DNA from 2 places in the Variimorphobacter sp. HTMS_6 genome. Region 2 is predicted to be linked to the other one. Evidence: riboswitches for the same ligand, from Rfam matches in the RefSeq annotation. Region 2 holds a riboswitch; the other holds the start of a gene.
The links. Region 2 has a riboswitch for cobalamin ahead of AC6IWN_RS02365 (precorrin-8X methylmutase). Riboswitches for the same ligand answer to the same signal wherever they lie in the genome.
Positions count from the first base shown of each region.

Region 1: it holds a riboswitch for cobalamin, as region 2 does, so the genes downstream of both, AC6IWN_RS09515 (cobyrinic acid a,c-diamide synthase CobB) here and AC6IWN_RS02365 (precorrin-8X methylmutase) in region 2, are expected to answer to the same signal.

Region 1 covers NZ_AP046094.1:2,114,966-2,123,563, reverse strand. Annotated here, with positions in the region: gene AC6IWN_RS09540 (FecCD family ABC transporter permease) at 1-488, shown strand, start outside; gene AC6IWN_RS09535 (ABC transporter ATP-binding protein) at 485-1,285, shown strand; gene AC6IWN_RS09530 (LuxE/PaaK family acyltransferase) at 1,533-2,648, shown strand; gene AC6IWN_RS09525 (acyl-CoA reductase) at 2,721-4,016, shown strand; gene msrA (peptide-methionine (S)-S-oxide reductase MsrA) at 4,307-4,825, shown strand; cobalamin riboswitch at 4,898-5,137, shown strand; gene AC6IWN_RS09515 (cobyrinic acid a,c-diamide synthase CobB) at 5,464-6,822, shown strand; gene cobT (nicotinate-nucleotide--dimethylbenzimidazole phosphoribosyltransferase) at 6,815-7,900, shown strand; gene AC6IWN_RS09505 (bifunctional adenosylcobinamide kinase/adenosylcobinamide-phosphate guanylyltransferase) at 7,951-8,499, shown strand; gene AC6IWN_RS09500 (adenosylcobinamide-GDP ribazoletransferase) at 8,524-8,598, shown strand, end outside.
Region 2 covers NZ_AP046094.1:526,427-535,024, forward strand. Annotated here, with positions in the region: gene AC6IWN_RS02340 (adenylyl-sulfate reductase subunit alpha) at 105-1,808, shown strand; gene AC6IWN_RS02345 (ferredoxin family protein) at 1,792-2,103, shown strand; gene cysD (sulfate adenylyltransferase subunit CysD) at 2,151-3,050, shown strand; gene AC6IWN_RS02355 (sulfate adenylyltransferase subunit 1) at 3,051-4,754, shown strand; gene AC6IWN_RS02360 (MATE family efflux transporter) at 5,073-6,455, shown strand; cobalamin riboswitch at 6,522-6,717, shown strand; gene AC6IWN_RS02365 (precorrin-8X methylmutase) at 6,856-7,491, shown strand; gene cbiD (cobalt-precorrin-5B (C(1))-methyltransferase CbiD) at 7,504-8,598, shown strand, end outside.

The sequences.
Region 1 (8,598 bases), 1.6 Mb from region 2:
AATACGATGTTCCGGCTGCTCTACGTTGGATGAGCGGAAGTCTGAATGGAATGCAGATGAAGAATATTCCGGTTTTGTTTGTGGTAGTAATGATTTTTGGAAGTATCATTATTCTGATGGGTAGACATTTAATAATCCTGGAGTTGGGTGATCAATCGGCAATTACATTGGGAGTACGAACGGATATCACTCGAATTATTCTGGTCTTGAGTGCGGTATTTTTAATTGCTTTCTCCACCTCAGTTACAGGACCGGTTGCATTTGTAGCCTTTCTAGCAGGTCCAATTGCCGGAAGGTTAGTAGGTACCGGAGTATCCAATGCGATCCCATCTGCTTTAGTGGGGGCGGCGTTGGTACTTGGAGCAGATTTGATTGGACAATTTGCATTCAGCGTTCGATTCCCGGTTGGAATTATTACCGGAATTATGGGTGCTCCATATCTACTTGTTTTATTGATACGAATGAATCGCGCAGGAGGTGCAGCATGAATAAGATACATGAATTTGAGGGACGAAAGCTTCAAGCAGGCTATGAGAATAAGACAATACTTCATGGGATTGATGTTGCTATTCCAAGTAATAAAATCAGTGTAATAATTGGGGCAAATGCGTGCGGTAAATCAACGTTACTAAAAACATTGGCTCGTCTGATAAAGCCTACCTCGGGCGATACCGTATTGGATGGTAAAAAGATCAGTTCCTTTCCATCAAAAAAATTAGCTCAGCTGTTAGGGTTATTACCACAGTCCCCGGTTGTACCGGAGGGAATTATGGTATCTGATCTGGTGGCACGCGGACGTTTTCCATATCAGACCTTTTTAAAGGGAATGGATAAAGAAGATTATGAAGCAGTAGCAGAAGCATTAGAAATCATGGGCATCACGGAGCTTGGTGACCGCTGTGTGGATGAGCTTTCCGGTGGTCAGCGTCAAAGAGTATGGATTGCCATGGCATTAGCGCAACAGACCGATATCCTTCTGCTTGATGAACCTACAACCTTCTTAGATATCGCTTATCAGGTTGAAATTCTTGATTTGCTTACGGACTTAAATCGCAAGAGAGGAACTACGATTGTTATGGTACTCCATGATATCAATCTTTCTGCAAGATATGCGGACTACATATTCGCGGTTCATCAGGGCAAATTAGTAGCGCAAGGGACTCCGGACGATGTAATATCCGAGGAGTTGATAAAAACAGTTTATGGACTGGACTGCGCAGTAATTAAAGACCCTGTATCCGGTTCGCCCTTTATTGTGCCTAAGGGACGTTATCATGTAAGTTAGGCTGATAGACATTATTCGAGATAGATTAAAACAATAAGATAACAAACGCAGAAATAAATTGCTTAACGGTGTTTGGTTTCTCTCACCTCTTTTCAAGGTGTAGGAGAAATTAACATCGTTTATTTAGTTTTGCTATACAAACACCAGAATAGGACACATTGTAGAATAAGGGAAAATATGTTATAATTCTGCATGGGATATTGAGTTCGTATGCCCAAAAGGTTAAGGAATTCAAAGGGGGTTGAGTATGGAGGCAAGAGAGAGGTTATTTCAATATAAAAAGATTTATGACCAGCAAGGCAGCGAGGAATTATTCCTAGCAGCTATGAGGGAATCGATCGATTATCATGATAAGCATTGCGAATTCTATCATGAACTGATCAAGAAAAAAGGATTTCATCCGGAGCAGATAAAAGAGATAGATGATATTGTAGACATACCGCCCATTCCGGTGGATTATTTTAAAAAACATGAGGTGAAAAGTATTAAGGAGGAAGAGGTAGAGGTTCATGCAACCTCGTCAGGAACCTCCGGTCAGAAAAGCCAAATCTTTCTTGATAAAAGAACTGTGGAACTTGGTACAAAAATGATTATTAAGTCAATGTTCTATCATAAGTTTGTTTCGGTTATTCCGACGAATTATCTATTACTTGGTTATGAGCCAAAGACCGGTAATGATATGGGGAATGTTAAGGTTCTTACCGGTATGACACGTTTGGCTCCTGCACTGCATAAATTTTTCGCGCTCAGACCGATGGGGGAGGAATATCGGATCGATTATTTCGGTATTATGAATGCACTGATAAAATATGATAAACAGAAGCTTCCTGTTCGTATAATGGGATTCCCATCTTATCTTTATATGTTGTTATCAACGATGAAGGAAATGAAGATAAAACCTTTAAAGTTAAATAAAAAATCAATTGTATTTACCGGTGGGGGATGGAAAAAGTTTAATGATATTGCTATTAAAAAAGAAGACCTTCATGCATTAATTGAGGAAATGCTAGGCATTCCGGCAAAAAATTGTAGGGATTTCTATAGTGCTGTAGAGCATAGTGTGGCTTATCCGGAGTGCTGTAATCATCATATGCATGTACCGATTTGGAGCAGGGTAGTAATTCGAGATGTACAGACACTGGAACCGCTCGGATATGATCAACCAGGATTTCTAAACTTTATCAGCCCTCTGGTATCCTCCATGCCACTTTCCTCCGTAATTATGGGAGATATGGCAGTTCTAAGGGATGGAAGTAAATGCGGATGCGGGATTACCACACCGTATTTTGAGATAATTGGCAGAGCAGGAACTAAAGATGCTAGAACCTGTGCAACTTCCGCTTCTGAACTAATGGGGAATTAAATTGCGAAAATCAGGATATGAGATATTTATTTGTTATATAATTTGCTGGTTGAAGAAAGGCGAGGAAATAATATGGAGCATATCTTTCGAGGGAAAGTGATTTCAGAAGATGAGCGGAATCATTATCTTTTAAAACTTGAAGAGACACTGAATAAAGATTTATTGCTGGGTCCGCCGGACACTCATATGGTAATCAATGCAATTAAGATATTAGTGGAGCAAACTGATTTTGAAGCATTTCATCAACAGTTGATTGAGATGGGGATGAGTAGCTGGAAAGCAGAGGACTTAATTAATACGATTCGTGATGGACTTACTCCGGAAGCGCTGACACTCAAAATCGAGCGAGAATTAGGAAATGATTTTTATAGGTGGAGAGATGTTGAGAAAAATATTCAGGAACGCCAACAGCCGATGGGAGTAATCATACATATCGGAGCAGGAAATGTGGTTGCACTGTCCGTATTAAGTGTGTTGGAAGGTTTGTTGTCCGGTAATATCAATATATTAAAGCTACCATCCTATGAAGGAGGCATCTCGTTTCAACTGCTAAAACAACTCGTGAAAATTGAACCTAGGTTAGAACCATATATTTATGTTTTTGACATCTCGTCAAGAGATACCGACACGATAAAGAAATTCGGAGATGTGGCTGACGCTATTATCGTATGGGGCTCTGATGAGGCGATTAGCGGTATACGAATGATCGCACCTCCCAGTTTGCCAATCATTGAATGGGGACACCGAATTAGTTTTGCTTATATGACACCGGGAGAACATATGGAGAATGCATTTCAGCAATTAGCGCATGAGATTTGCTTAAGTGATCAGCAATTTTGCAGCTCTCCGCAGTGTCTGTTTATTGAAATAGATGATATCGCTTTGCTCGAACAGAGCGCATTTCAATTAAAAGAAGCATTGTACTCAGCGGGGGAAATGTATCCACCTCAACCATTAGGGATTCATGAGCAGGCAGAGGTGACCTGGACGAAAGAGATGATCAAGCTCGAAGAAATCGAGGGAACACAAAAACTGGTGGAGGGTAAGGAACGTGATTTTAGCATTATGATTGATGTGGAACCTTCGTTAAAGGCATCTCCTTTATATCGTAACATTTGGCTTATGCCAATTAAGCGAGACGAAATCATGAAGATATTAAGAATACATAAGGGGCATCTTCAAACGGTAGGCTTAGCATGTAGTGAGAATGAGTATGAAGAGTTAACCGATTTGTTTTATAAGGCAGGAGTAAATCGTATCACTTCCTGCGGATCTATGTCACTTACCTACATTGGTGAACCTCACGACGGGAAACCCTCCTTGTTACAATACACAAGGTGCGTTAGCAGATGTAAAAATCAGAATTAAATGATTTATGGAAAACTAAATATTGCCCAGAATTCAAATGATATTCCATACAATTTGAAATATAAACTATAGTACTTCAACTAACTGTTAATAGTACTTGAAGCCTTGGAAAGATTTTGTGAAAGCAGTAATTGAAATAAAATATAGTGCTATGATATAATACAACTTATAAATGCATTGTATTCCCATACATAATATATGTGATTCGTCGATGAGGTAATAAAAACAATTAGGTATAAACAAATCCCTTAAGATGAATAATGCTAATAAATTACGAGAGGAGAATCATTATGACTAAAACAATATATTTGGCAGGAGGATGCTTTTGGGGTACTGAGCAGTATCTTCAGAATGTGAAAGGGGTATTATTCACAGAAGTAGGCTATGCCAATGGAAATACAAAGAATCCAACTTATGAAGAGGTTTGCCATAACAACACAGGCCATGCGGAAACTGTTAAGGTGGAATATGATGGTAGTGTAATTGGGTTACCATTTGTACTGAATCTTTATTATGATGTAATCAATCCTATAAGCGTGAACCGACAAGGCGGAGACAGCGGGGTGCAATATCGTACCGGTGTCTATTATGTGGATAGTCAGGATGAAGAGGTGATAATAGAATCCATCCGGGAACTGCAGAAAAAATATAAGGAAAAGATCGCGATTGAAGTAAAACCTCTATCAAATTATTATAAAGCGGAGGAATACCATCAAAAATATCTTGATAAGAATCCAACTGGATATTGTCATATCTCAAGGGATAAATTCGAGACGGTGAAGACCGCTGTAGATCCAACGAAAAAGTAAAGAGTGATATTATGATATCTTCGTAGAAAGAAAAATCTATGATTCCTTGCAATATAGGATAAGAACCGATATAATATTGAATTACAATATGGTGCTTTGCAAAAAGTTAAAAGGGAATGTGGTTTAAGTCCACAACAGCCCCCGCTACTGTAAACGGTTTGAAAGCTGTATGAATTAGTCATTGGTGAAAGGTAGAGCTTCAATCATTTGCCGGAAACATTGTTTCGGTTGAAAGGATTGCCTGGATCTGAGAAGACCGCAGTAAGTAAGATAACCGTAAGTCAGGAAACCTGCCATATATATTTGTTTTGCTACACTTCGGAGGGAAGCGGGAGCAGAAGGAGCACATTATGACAGGTGATCTTACCTTCTATGAATTAGATCATTCCGGCAGAATAAAAGACAGGATTCAAATATCATTGTCATTATTAATATAATTTTAGTCGGGCTTTGATTGGAATAATTAAATTATTCCGATTTAAGCCCTTTTGTTGTGTCTTCCAACCAAAAAAATGAATATATCAACCTATTCATATTGGATAAAAGTGCATAGAATTAGAGGATTGGATGCTTTAGGCAGAGAATTATTATAAATAATGATATAAGAATAATTATCAGATAGGAAGGAGGGATTCTACATGAAACTACCAAGAATAATGATTAGTGCACCCTCGAGTGGAAGCGGTAAAACCATGGTTACTTGCGGGCTTTTGCAGGCCTTGGTTAATCGTGGACTGAAGACCGGAGCCTTTAAATGTGGTCCGGACTATATCGATCCGATGTTTCATACGAAGGTTATCGGTGCAAAATCGAAAAATCTGGATGGCTTTTTTACCGATGCAGATACGGTTAGGTATCTATTTGCACGAACTGCGGGAGAATGTGAGATCTCGGTAATTGAAGGTGTGATGGGCTTTTATGACGGACTTTCCTCCACATCCGATCAGGCATCCTCCTATGAGATGGCCAAGATCACGGATACTCCGGTTATACTAGTGATAAATTGTAAAGGGATGAGTTTATCCATATTACCCATTATTCAGGGATTTCTGAACTTTAAACAGGATAGCCATATTAAAGGGGTGATTCTTAACAGGATTTCGGAACGGTTATATGGAGATATCAAGAGAATGATTGAAGAGGAGCTATCCGTTCGTGTACTGGGGTATATTCCACATGTGGCAAATCTTGTGATTGAAAGCAGACATTTGGGGTTGGTCTTACCGGAAGAAGTGAAGGATTATAAATATAGGTTAAATGAATTGGCACGGATATTAGAGCAAACGCTTGATATCGATGAGATCCTCGAATTGGCAGATCATACATCGGAACTAACTTATCAAGATCCCGTTGTACCGAAGATAGAGGGAAGCGTCAGAATTGCAGTAGCGATGGATGAAGCGTTTTGCTTTCACTATGAAGATAATCTTCAACTACTTCGGGATATGGGAGGAGAGCTTGTAGAGTTTTCCCCGATGTATGACAAAGAGCTTCCGAAAGGAGTACTGGGATTAATCCTTAGCGGAGGGTATCCGGAATTAGCCGCAAAGCAGCTGAGTGAGAATGTGTCGATGAAGGAATCTATAAAAGAAGCAATGATGAACGGCTTACCTTGTATTGCGGAGTGTGGAGGCTTTATGTATCTGCATCGTAGTATGGAGAATATTGAAGGTCAGAGATATCCGATGGTAGGTGTAATTGATGGAGAGGTGTATAAGACAAATCGATTGAACCGTTTTGGATATATTGAATTAAGCGCAAATCACGATCAGCTTCTATTTAAGACAGGGGAAAGCGTCAGAGGACATGAGTTTCATTATTTTGAAAGTACATCTTTGGGCTCATCTCTAACTGCCCGTAAACCAAATCGAGACACTCAGTGGAACTGTATTCATGGTAGCGATACGATGGCATTAGGCTTTCCCCATCTTTATTATTATTCCAATCCACAAGTGCCCTACCGATTCTTAGAAAAGTGTAGGGAATATCATGAATGAAATAAAACAGAAGGCGGAGGCTCTCTTGAAAAAATTTGAAGATATATTGAATGAGATTGAAGGTTCAAATAAACATGCGATGACAAACTGTAGACATAGATGGGATAGTATCGCAAAACCATTACATAGTATGGGTAAGCTGGAGGAAGGGATAATTAAGATTGCCGGAATTATTGGTTCTACACAGATAGAATTAAATAAAAAGGCACTTGTAATCATGTGTGCAGATAACGGTGTTGTGAAGGAGGGAGTCACACAGACCGGAAGTGAGGTTACCGCAATTGTAGCGGAGAATTTCCTTGACATGAAATCCTGTGCCTGCGTAATGGCAAGGCAGGCAGGAGCGGATGTATATCCAGTAGACATCGGAATAAATCGTGATACCAGATTGGGGAATCATAATAAGATTGCTTATGGTACCGGGAATATTGCACGGGAACCTGCTATGACTAGGGAACAGGCTATAAGGGCAATTGAGGTAGGTATTAATATCGTGTTCAAATTAAAGGAACAGGGATACCAAATCATAGCGACCGGCGAGATGGGAATTGGAAATACGACGATAAGTAGCGCAATTGCAGCTGTTATTTTGGATGTGCCGGTGGAAATGGTTACAGGTAAGGGAGCAGGGTTAACAGATGAGGGCTTAATAAGAAAAGTCAAGGTTATTAAGCAGGCTATTGAGAAAAATATTCCGGATAAAAATGACCCTTTAGATGTATTGGCTAAAGTAGGCGGATTTGATATCGCCGGAATTGTAGGATTATATCTAGGTGGGGCAGCGGCAAACGTACCCATAGTGGTCGATGGATTTATCTCTTCGGTCGCCGCTTTGGTTGCTACAAGGATAGAACAAAAGGTGAGTGACTATATCCTCCCGTCCCATGTATCCAAGGAAAACGCAGGAATGTTAACATTAAATGCGCTTGGAATAAGCCCGTTCCTTACATGTGATATGTGTCTTGGCGAAGGTACCGGTGCGATAGCGCTATATCCATTACTGGATATGGCATTAGCGGTGTACCGGGAAATGAGTACCTTTGAAGAAATCGAGATAGAAGCATATCAACCATTATAATTGTAAGTAGAATAAGACTTTTATATAATAAATAATTCATAAGGAAAGGTATGGCTAGATTTATGATATCAGTGATAATCGGTGGGAGCGGCAGCGGTAAATCAGAATATGCAGAAAATCATATAGTGAAATTGTCAAAAGACAAAGAAAGCTCTTTGATATACATTGCTACCATGCAACCTTTTGATGAGGAAACCAGAATCAAAATCAAGAAGCATCAGAAGATGAGGGAATGCAAGGATTTTTCTACGATAGAATGCTTTCTCGGTCTGAAGAAGATTACAATACCCCCACATTCCTCTATTCTATTAGAGTGTATGTCGAATCTGGTTGCAAATGAGATGTTCTCGGCTTACGGTGCTGCAGGCAATACAATCGAAGAGGTTTTATCGGGGGTAGAAGGTTTAATTCGTCAGTCTGAGAATCTGGTTATTGTGACAAATAACATCTTTGAAGATGGCATTACCTATGATTCTACAACACTGGAATATATGAATGTGTTAGGTATAATCAACCAGAGAATCGGTACCAGGGCAGATCAGGTAATCGAAGTAGTTCATGGAATTCCTGTTGTATGGAAGAAAGAAAAAATGAGATAAAGAAACAAATGAAAGGCAGGAAGTATGATGCGTATCATAAGGAGTTTTATTATTGCATTCGGGATGTATTCAAAATTACCAATGCCAAGAGTGGATTGG
Region 2 (8,598 bases):
ATAACTTAGTTATGAATGGAGATATTGAATGTATAGGATGAGTTGATATATTAAATGAATATATTGAATCGATAGGATGAGTTGATATTAATTATGGAGGTAACATGAAGAAACAGGTACAAGTGAAGCAGCTTAAAACAGACATTTTAATCATCGGTGGCGGAACCGCCGGTTGCTATGCTGCATTAACAATTAGAGAACATTCAATGGCCTCCGTCCTAATAGTGGAAAAGGCAAATATTAAGCGTAGCGGTTGTCTCGCCGCAGGAGTGAATGCAATCAATGCTTATATCGTAAAGGGTAGAACACCGCAGGATTATGTAGATTATGCAAAAAAGGATGCAGATCAAATTGTTAGAGAAGATTTGCTTCTTACGATGAGTGAAGGCTTAAACCGCGTGACGAAGAAGCTTGAGGATTTGGGATTGGTAATTCTAAAGGACGAAAATGGTGAATATGTCGCAAGAGGGAATCGAAACATTAAAATAAACGGAGAAAACATTAAGCCAATTCTGGCTGATGCCGTATACAATCTTGAAGATGTAGATGTACTCAATCATGTAAATGTGATCGATTATATCGTTAAGGATAACCGTATTCTTGGTGCATATGCCATCAGCATAGAGGATGAGGTGCTTTATGAAATTAGAGCCAAAAAAGTAATCTGTGCAACCGGAGGAGCCGCCGGTTTATACAAACCCAATAATCCCGGTTTTTCCAGACATAAAATGTGGTACCCGCCATTCAACACCGGAGCCGGTTATGCAATGGGGATCCGCGCAGGTGCAGAGATGACTACCTTTGAGATGAGATTTATCGCACTGCGATGTAAGGATACCATCGCACCTACCGGAACCATTGCACAGGGGGTAGGAGCAAAGCAGGTGAATTCCCTCGGTGAGGTTTATGAGACAAAATACGGAATTACTACCTCGGAACGAGTATATGGAACAGTAAAGGAGAATCAGGAGGGTAGAGGCCCCTGTTATCTACGAACAGAAGGAATCACCCCTTCACAAGACGCAGAATTAAAGAAAGCTTATCTTAATATGGCACCGAGCCAGACGTTAAAATGGATCGAGTCAGGGAAAAATTCAAGTGAGCAGAATGTTGAGATTGAAGGAACAGAGCCTTATATCGTCGGTGGTCACACAGCAAGTGGATATTGGGTCGATACAAACAGACGTACCACAATTGAAGGACTCTATGCAGCAGGAGATGTAGCGGGAGGATGTCCTCAAAAATACGTAACCGGAGCATTGGTGGAAGGTGAAATCGCAGCTATAGCAGCGGTGAAGGATCTAAGTGAGTCGGAAAATACAGAATATGTGGCAAAACTAGAAAGAGAATTATTAACGAAAGCTGTTCAGGAGGAAGTGGAAGGAATTCTAAACTATGAGAATCCGATCTATACAACCGCTCAGCTTGAAGAAGCGATGCAAAAGGTGATGGATACATATGCCGGTGGTATCGGTAATAATTATCAGTTCAATGAAAAACAGCTTAAGATTGCAGATGAGAAGATTGACCAAATCATAAAACTGAGCAAGCACCTACATGCACAGGATATGCATGAATTAATGTTCGTATATGAGCTTAGGGAACGATTGGTATTATGTAAATCGGTAATTGCGCACCTTAGAGCAAGAAAAGAAACTAGATGGCATAGCTTTGCAGAGAATCTGGATTATCCGAATAAGAGTGATCAGTGGTTAAAATATGTGAATTCAAAATTGGTGGACGGAGAACTTAAAATCATATTTAGAGAATTGGTTGAACAGGGGGTACAGTATGAGCATAGCAATTAAGAAGGATACCTGTATCGGCTGTAAGAAATGTGTGAATGTATGTCCCGGAAGCCTGATTAAAATGGAAGATAAAAAGGCATTTATCAAATACCCACAGGATTGCTGGGGCTGCTCCTCCTGTATCAAAGAGTGCCCAGTGCAAGCTATCTCTCTCTATCTCGGAGCAGATATCGGTGGAGTAGGAAGTAAACTTACGGTTGAAACCGAAGGAGATATTGTTCATTGGAATATTGAGAAAAGTGATGGAGAAATTGAAGTGATTGATGTGAACCGGAAGGATTCTAATCAATATTAATAGATTGTTATGATAATATGTAAATTTAACTATAGGAGGACATGCGAATGAGTAATTTGACACACCTTGACGAATTAGAAGCTGAAGCAATCTATGTCATTCGAGAAGTGGCAGCGGAGTGTGAGAAACCGGTTATGCTATATTCCATCGGTAAGGATAGCTCTGTTATGCTGCATCTTGCAATGAAGGCTTTCTATCCTGAAAAGCCCCCGTTTCCCTTCATGCATATCGACACAACCTGGAAGTTTAGGGAAATGGTAGAGTTTCGTGACAGAAAAGCAAAAGAGCTTGGAATTGAGATGATTGTTCACAGCAATCAAGAGGGAATTGAACAGGGGATCAATCCATTTGACCATGGTTCTGCCTATACGGATATTATGAAAACACAAGCCTTAAAACAGGGCTTACAAAAATATGGATTTACCGCAGCTTTCGGCGGAGGACGTCGTGACGAGGAGAAATCCCGTGCGAAGGAGAGAATCTTTTCTTTCCGTAATGAAGCGCAGGCCTGGGATCCTAAGAACCAGAGACCGGAGATGTGGAAGTTGTATAACACCAAAATTAATAAAGGGGAGAGCATGAGAGTGTTCCCGATATCCAACTGGACAGAGAAGGATATCTGGCAGTATATTCAGCGAGAAAATATTGATATTGTGTCCCTGTATTATGCAAAGGAGCGCCCGGTAATCTATCGTGATGGCAATATCATCATGGTGGATGATGATAGAATTAAGCTCTTACCCGGAGAGCAGGTTGAGAACAAGATGGTACGATTCCGTACCCTTGGCTGTTATCCGTTAACCGGCGGATGTGAATCCGAGGCGGTTACTCTGGATGAAATTATAGACGAAACCTTAAGCGCTGTATCCTCCGAGAGAACCAGCAGAGTAATCGATAATGAAGCGGCAGGCAGCATGGAGAGAAGAAAGAGGGAGGGATATTTCTAGATGAATGGATTATTAAAGTTTATAACCTGTGGAAGTGTTGATGATGGAAAATCCACTCTGATCGGACATTTATTATATGATTCTAAACTGTTGTATGCAGATCAGGAACGTGCGCTCGAGCTTGATTCTAAGGTGGGTAGCCGCGAAGGTGCAATTGACTATTCCCTCTTACTAGATGGTTTAATGGCAGAAAGAGAACAGGGTATTACGATAGATGTAGCATATCGTTACTTCACAACGGATCATAGAAGCTTTATCGTTGCGGATACACCGGGACATGAGGAGTACACTAGAAATATGGCGGTTGGAGCATCCTTTGCCGATCTCTCAATTATTCTTGTGGATGCCAAGCAAGGCGTATTGGTGCAAACCAGAAGACATGCAAGAATTTGCTCCCTGATGGGAATAAAACACTTTGTATTTGCGGTAAATAAGATGGATCTTGTTGGTTACAGTGAGGAACGCTTTGGGGAGATCAAAAAAGAGATTGACGAGCTAACCACAGAATTATCCTTGGAGGATGTAATAATCATTCCGATATCAGCAACAGAAGGTGATAACCTAACTTCGAAGTCCATAAATATTCCATGGTACACAGGGCAAGCCTTACTCACTCATTTGGAGCAGGTTGAGATTAATCACGCTGAAGATGAGAAGGATTTTTATATGCCGGTGCAAAGAGTGTGCAGACCGAACCATACCTTTCGAGGCTTTCAGGGTCAGATTGAGGAGGGGACGATATCAGTCGGCGATGAGATAATCACCCTGCCTAGCAATGAACGAGCTGTTGTAAAGAGTATCCATGTCACTGATCAGGAAGTACATAGTGCAGGGGAGGGACAGCCGGTAACCATTCAGCTAAATAAAGAAGTGGATGTGTCTAGAGGGTGCGTATTGACGAAAAACCCAAAACTTACGACCTCCAAGCAATTAACCGCAACCATATTGTGGATGGATGATTCCAAACTTTTAGTGAATCAGGACTTTTTTGTTAAAATCGGGACAAAGTTGATTCCTGGTGTAGTTACTGGAATTGAGTATAGGATCGATGTTAATACAGGAGAACATAAAAGCACCGATCACTTAGTGAAGAATGAAATCGCTTCCTGTAACATCATATTGGCTGAGAAAATATCGGTCGATCAGTTTAAATCACATAAGACCTTGGGTGAACTTATACTAATTAATCGTATCACGAATATGACCTCAGCCTGCGGTGTGGTAGAAGATTTTGATCGGGAATCCGGTGATAATAAAGAGCAGAACACCTTCTATTATAATGAATTTCAAGCCAGAGGAGATATATTCGAGGAGTTCTATTATAATCTTGAAAGCTTAACAGTTTCAAAATATAAGCCGGAGGAAAAACGTTATACCATTGACGAGGAGATACCGGTGAAAGGGGACAGCTATCAATATCCTGATGATTTTGATATCTTAGTACTTCGTGATTGGGTGGCAATTAAGGTAAGAAATCGAAAGATAGAGGACATTCAGTCAATTGATGATTTCAAATTTGGCGGTTATCCGATTACGAACGGGAGAGGCTTCGGTGTGGCTGTAACCTCGGAAGGTACGCTTCATGAATTTCTTAAGGAGTATAAAGCAATAGAAGATGGTAATGAGTTGGGATTTACTAAGAAGTGGATACGTCTTGATGTATATCGAAGTATCGCCTTTCACAGTAACTTCTGGGTGATCTAAAGATAATAATGTTATATAAAATAAATGCGATTAAATAAAAACCAATAAATAAAAACCAATAAATAAAAACAGGTGCTCTTATTAACGGAGCACCTGTTTTTATGGCAAGTTGCTAGTGTGATTTGTAGTTGGGGGGAGAATCTCACAAGCGAATTCTTCCTTTTTGTCGGATATTACAGTATAAAACATGGATAAGAATAAAAGACTACATTGTTTTATTCGAGATTAAGCATAGAATAAGTACTGTTGGATATATCGTATTGCTTAAGGAATATGTTTTGCAATTCATAGAAGAACAGACAGAAGGAGGCTTTTTTTATGCCAAATGATTTGACAACAGGGAACCCAATGAAACTACTAATCGGATTTACAGTCCCGATTTTTATCGGAAATATCGTTCAGCAATTGTACTACGTAATTGATTCCGTTATCGTAGGGCAATATCTTGGTGTAAATGCTCTGGCAGCAGTTGGTTCCACCGGATCACTGACCTTTTTGGTAATCGGATGGATTATGGGAATGACTGGAGGATTTTCAATTATTGTTGCGCAACGCTTTGGTGCAGACGATACCGAGGGTGTGAAACATAATGTAGCAATGTCATACTATCTTTGCATTGGGATGGCAGTAATAATGACGGTAGGATTATTGATGGCAAATAGATGGATACTAGAAGTTATGAATACGCCCAAAGAGATATTTGCAGATACCGAACGATTTATCTCAATTATTTATATGGGATTAACTGCAACCGTTGCTTATAATATCTTTGCAGCTATTTTAAGAGCACTTGGAGATAGTAAAACACCTCTTTATTTTTTAGTGCTTTCTTCCGTTCTGAATGTTGCACTTGATTTTCTGTTTATTCCTGGACTGTCCATGGGAGTTGAGGGGGCAGGATACGCAACTGTAATATCACAGGCTTTTGCATCGATTTTATGCTTGATTCATATGTTGAAAAAGTATTCGATTTTAAGAATAAAGAAAGAAGATGCTCATTTTTCTTTCAAAAGTATGAGACGTTTAATCAGTATGGGAGCACCGATGGGGCTTCAATTCTCCATCACAGCAATCGGTACGATGATGGTTCAGGTTGCATTGAATGGATTAGGAACAGTGTATATCGCTGCATTTACGGCAGCAGGTAAGATACAAAATATAATTGTGCAGGCATTTCCCTCCCTTGGTGCAAGTTTGGCTACTTTTGTAGGGCAAAATACCGGTGCACAGAGAATGGATCGTGTGAAAGAGGGAGTAAAAGCAAGTATTATTCTGACAGTTATCTGTGGTTTTATATCTATGACGGCTGTGCTTGTATTCGGGGATTTATTAGTTAAATTATTTGTTCCGGGAAATAGTGCCGAAGTAGTCGATAAGGCACAGATTTATTTTTACGCGGTAGCAGGATTCTATATCCCTTTAGGGTTAATCTTTGTTTATCGTAATGCTCTCCAGGGACTGGGGTATGGTTTTCTGCCAATGATGGGAGGAATCTTTGAGTTATTAGCTAGGGGGTTAGTGGTTGTTGTTCTCACAAAACCGATGGGATTTATGGGAATCTGTCTTGCGAACCCGATTGCATGGGTTTTTGCCTTGATTCCTTTGATTCCGGCTTATTACTATCGAATGAAGATACATAGTCAAGTAAACATTAATTCAGGACTTGAACCGGATGGGGATTTAATCACGAAGCATAGTTGATTCCAGATTCAAAGTATAATAATAAAGTTCTTGTATATGTGAGAATGGTATAATATAATGAATGCAATAACTGAATACATTTAAGGTGTCAGAAAAGCTTATGCTATGTTCTGATGAAAAGGGAAACAGGTGCAATTCCTGTACGAACTCGTCACTGTGATAAGGGAGTTTACGGCAAATATAGTCACTGATAATTTATCGGGAAGGCTGCCGTATACGATGATCTTTTAGCCAGGAGACCTGCCTTAAATGAAGTATTTACAGCCACGAGTAACTGGTTTGGAACGGATAATAGGACTTACTACGTCTATTTTTGCCTCCATGTCACTTGTGACATGGAGGTTTTTTATTTACTAAGACATTGTGAATTATTAATTCATTACTTAAAGAGAGGATAACCATGGATCAAATAGAGTTTGTATTACCAGAGGATATTGAAAGAAAGAGTTTTGAGATTATAACGGAAGAGTTGAAGGAACAGAATATTACGTTGATTCCTGAGCAGGAACCAGTTATAAAGCGAGTAATACATACCAGCGCGGATTTTGAATATGCACATACTTTAGCATTTTCTGAGGGAGCGATTGAGAGAGCAAAGGAATTGATAAAAGATGGAGCTGATATCGTAACCGACACCAATATGGCGTTGGCGGGAATTAATAAGAATGTCTTGGCGCGATTTGGAGGGGAAGCCCATTGCTATATGGCAGATCCAAAGGTGGTTGAGCTTGCAAAGCAAAGGCATGTTACCAGAGCATCGGTCAGTATGGAGATGGCGGCTCAGATTCAGAAACCGGTAATTTTTGCGGTTGGTAATGCACCCACCGCACTGATTCAGCTAAGTGAGATGATACAAAATAATATCTTTCGCCCGGCATTTGTCATAGGTGTACCGGTAGGCTTTGTTAATGTGGTCGCAGCGAAGGAATTAATCCTAAAAACAGATATTCCATATATCGTAAACAGAGGGCGCAAGGGCGGAAGCAACGTCGCAGCAGCGATTTGTAATGCACTACTCTACGAACTCGGAAGGTAGATGAGGGTTAATATGCGTTATGGTTTTACAACCGGAAGCTGTGCAGCAGCAGCCTCAAAAGCAGCAGCATATATGCTCCTAACCGGTCAGGAGAAAAGAACGATTCGAATCGAGACTCCTAAGGGGATTCCTTTTGAAGCACAGATAGAAGAGATTACCAGAGAGGAAACCAGAGTCAGCTGCGCGGTCAGAAAGGACGGCGGGGATGACCCGGACATCACGACCGGGGCATTTGTTTTTGCTACCGTTACCATGGGAAGAACAGAGCTTATGGACGAGAAGAGAAGTGAAGAGATCCTAATTGACGGAGGAATTGGTGTCGGTAGAGTGACAAAGAAGGGTTTGGATCAGCCAATCGGAAATGCAGCAATTAATCATGTTCCGAGAGAGATGATTCTCAGGGAAGTTAGGGAAGTATGTGAGCTTGTGGATTATAAAGGAGGGCTTGTAATTGAGATTTCCGTTCCAGAGGGAGAGAGGCTTGCGGAGAAAACCTTCAATCCAAAGCTTGGAATCATTGGAGGAATCTCCATTCTTGGAACTTCTGGTATCGTGGAGCCGATGAGCAGTCAGGCATTATTAGATACCATCCGAGTGGAGCTGAATGTAAAAAAAGCAGAGGGTTATCAAGAGATTGCGGTATCACCAGGGAATTACGGACTGGAATTTATGAAGAGAACGTATCAATATGATTTGAATAAAAGTGTGAAATGCAGTAATTACATCGGTGATACGATTGATATGGCGGTGGGATTAGGAATTAGGTCGATGCTCCTGACCGGACATATCGGAAAACTGATCAAACTTTCCGGAGGAATGATGAATACTCATTCCAAGGAAGGAGATTGCAGAATGGAGCTGATGGCATCGGCAGGAGTCCAGGCTGGAATTAATGTTAGCGAAGCACAGGCGATACTGAATGCACCAACCACAGAGGAAGGTATTCGAATTCTTATGGAAGCAGGAAGGCTGGAGAAAGCCATGGAAATAGTGATAGATAAGGCATGTTTCTATCTAAATAGACGTGGAGGAGGTAACATTCATATCGAATGTATTATGTACTCGAATGAATATGGAGAGTTGATAAAAAGTAATGGAGCAGAGAAA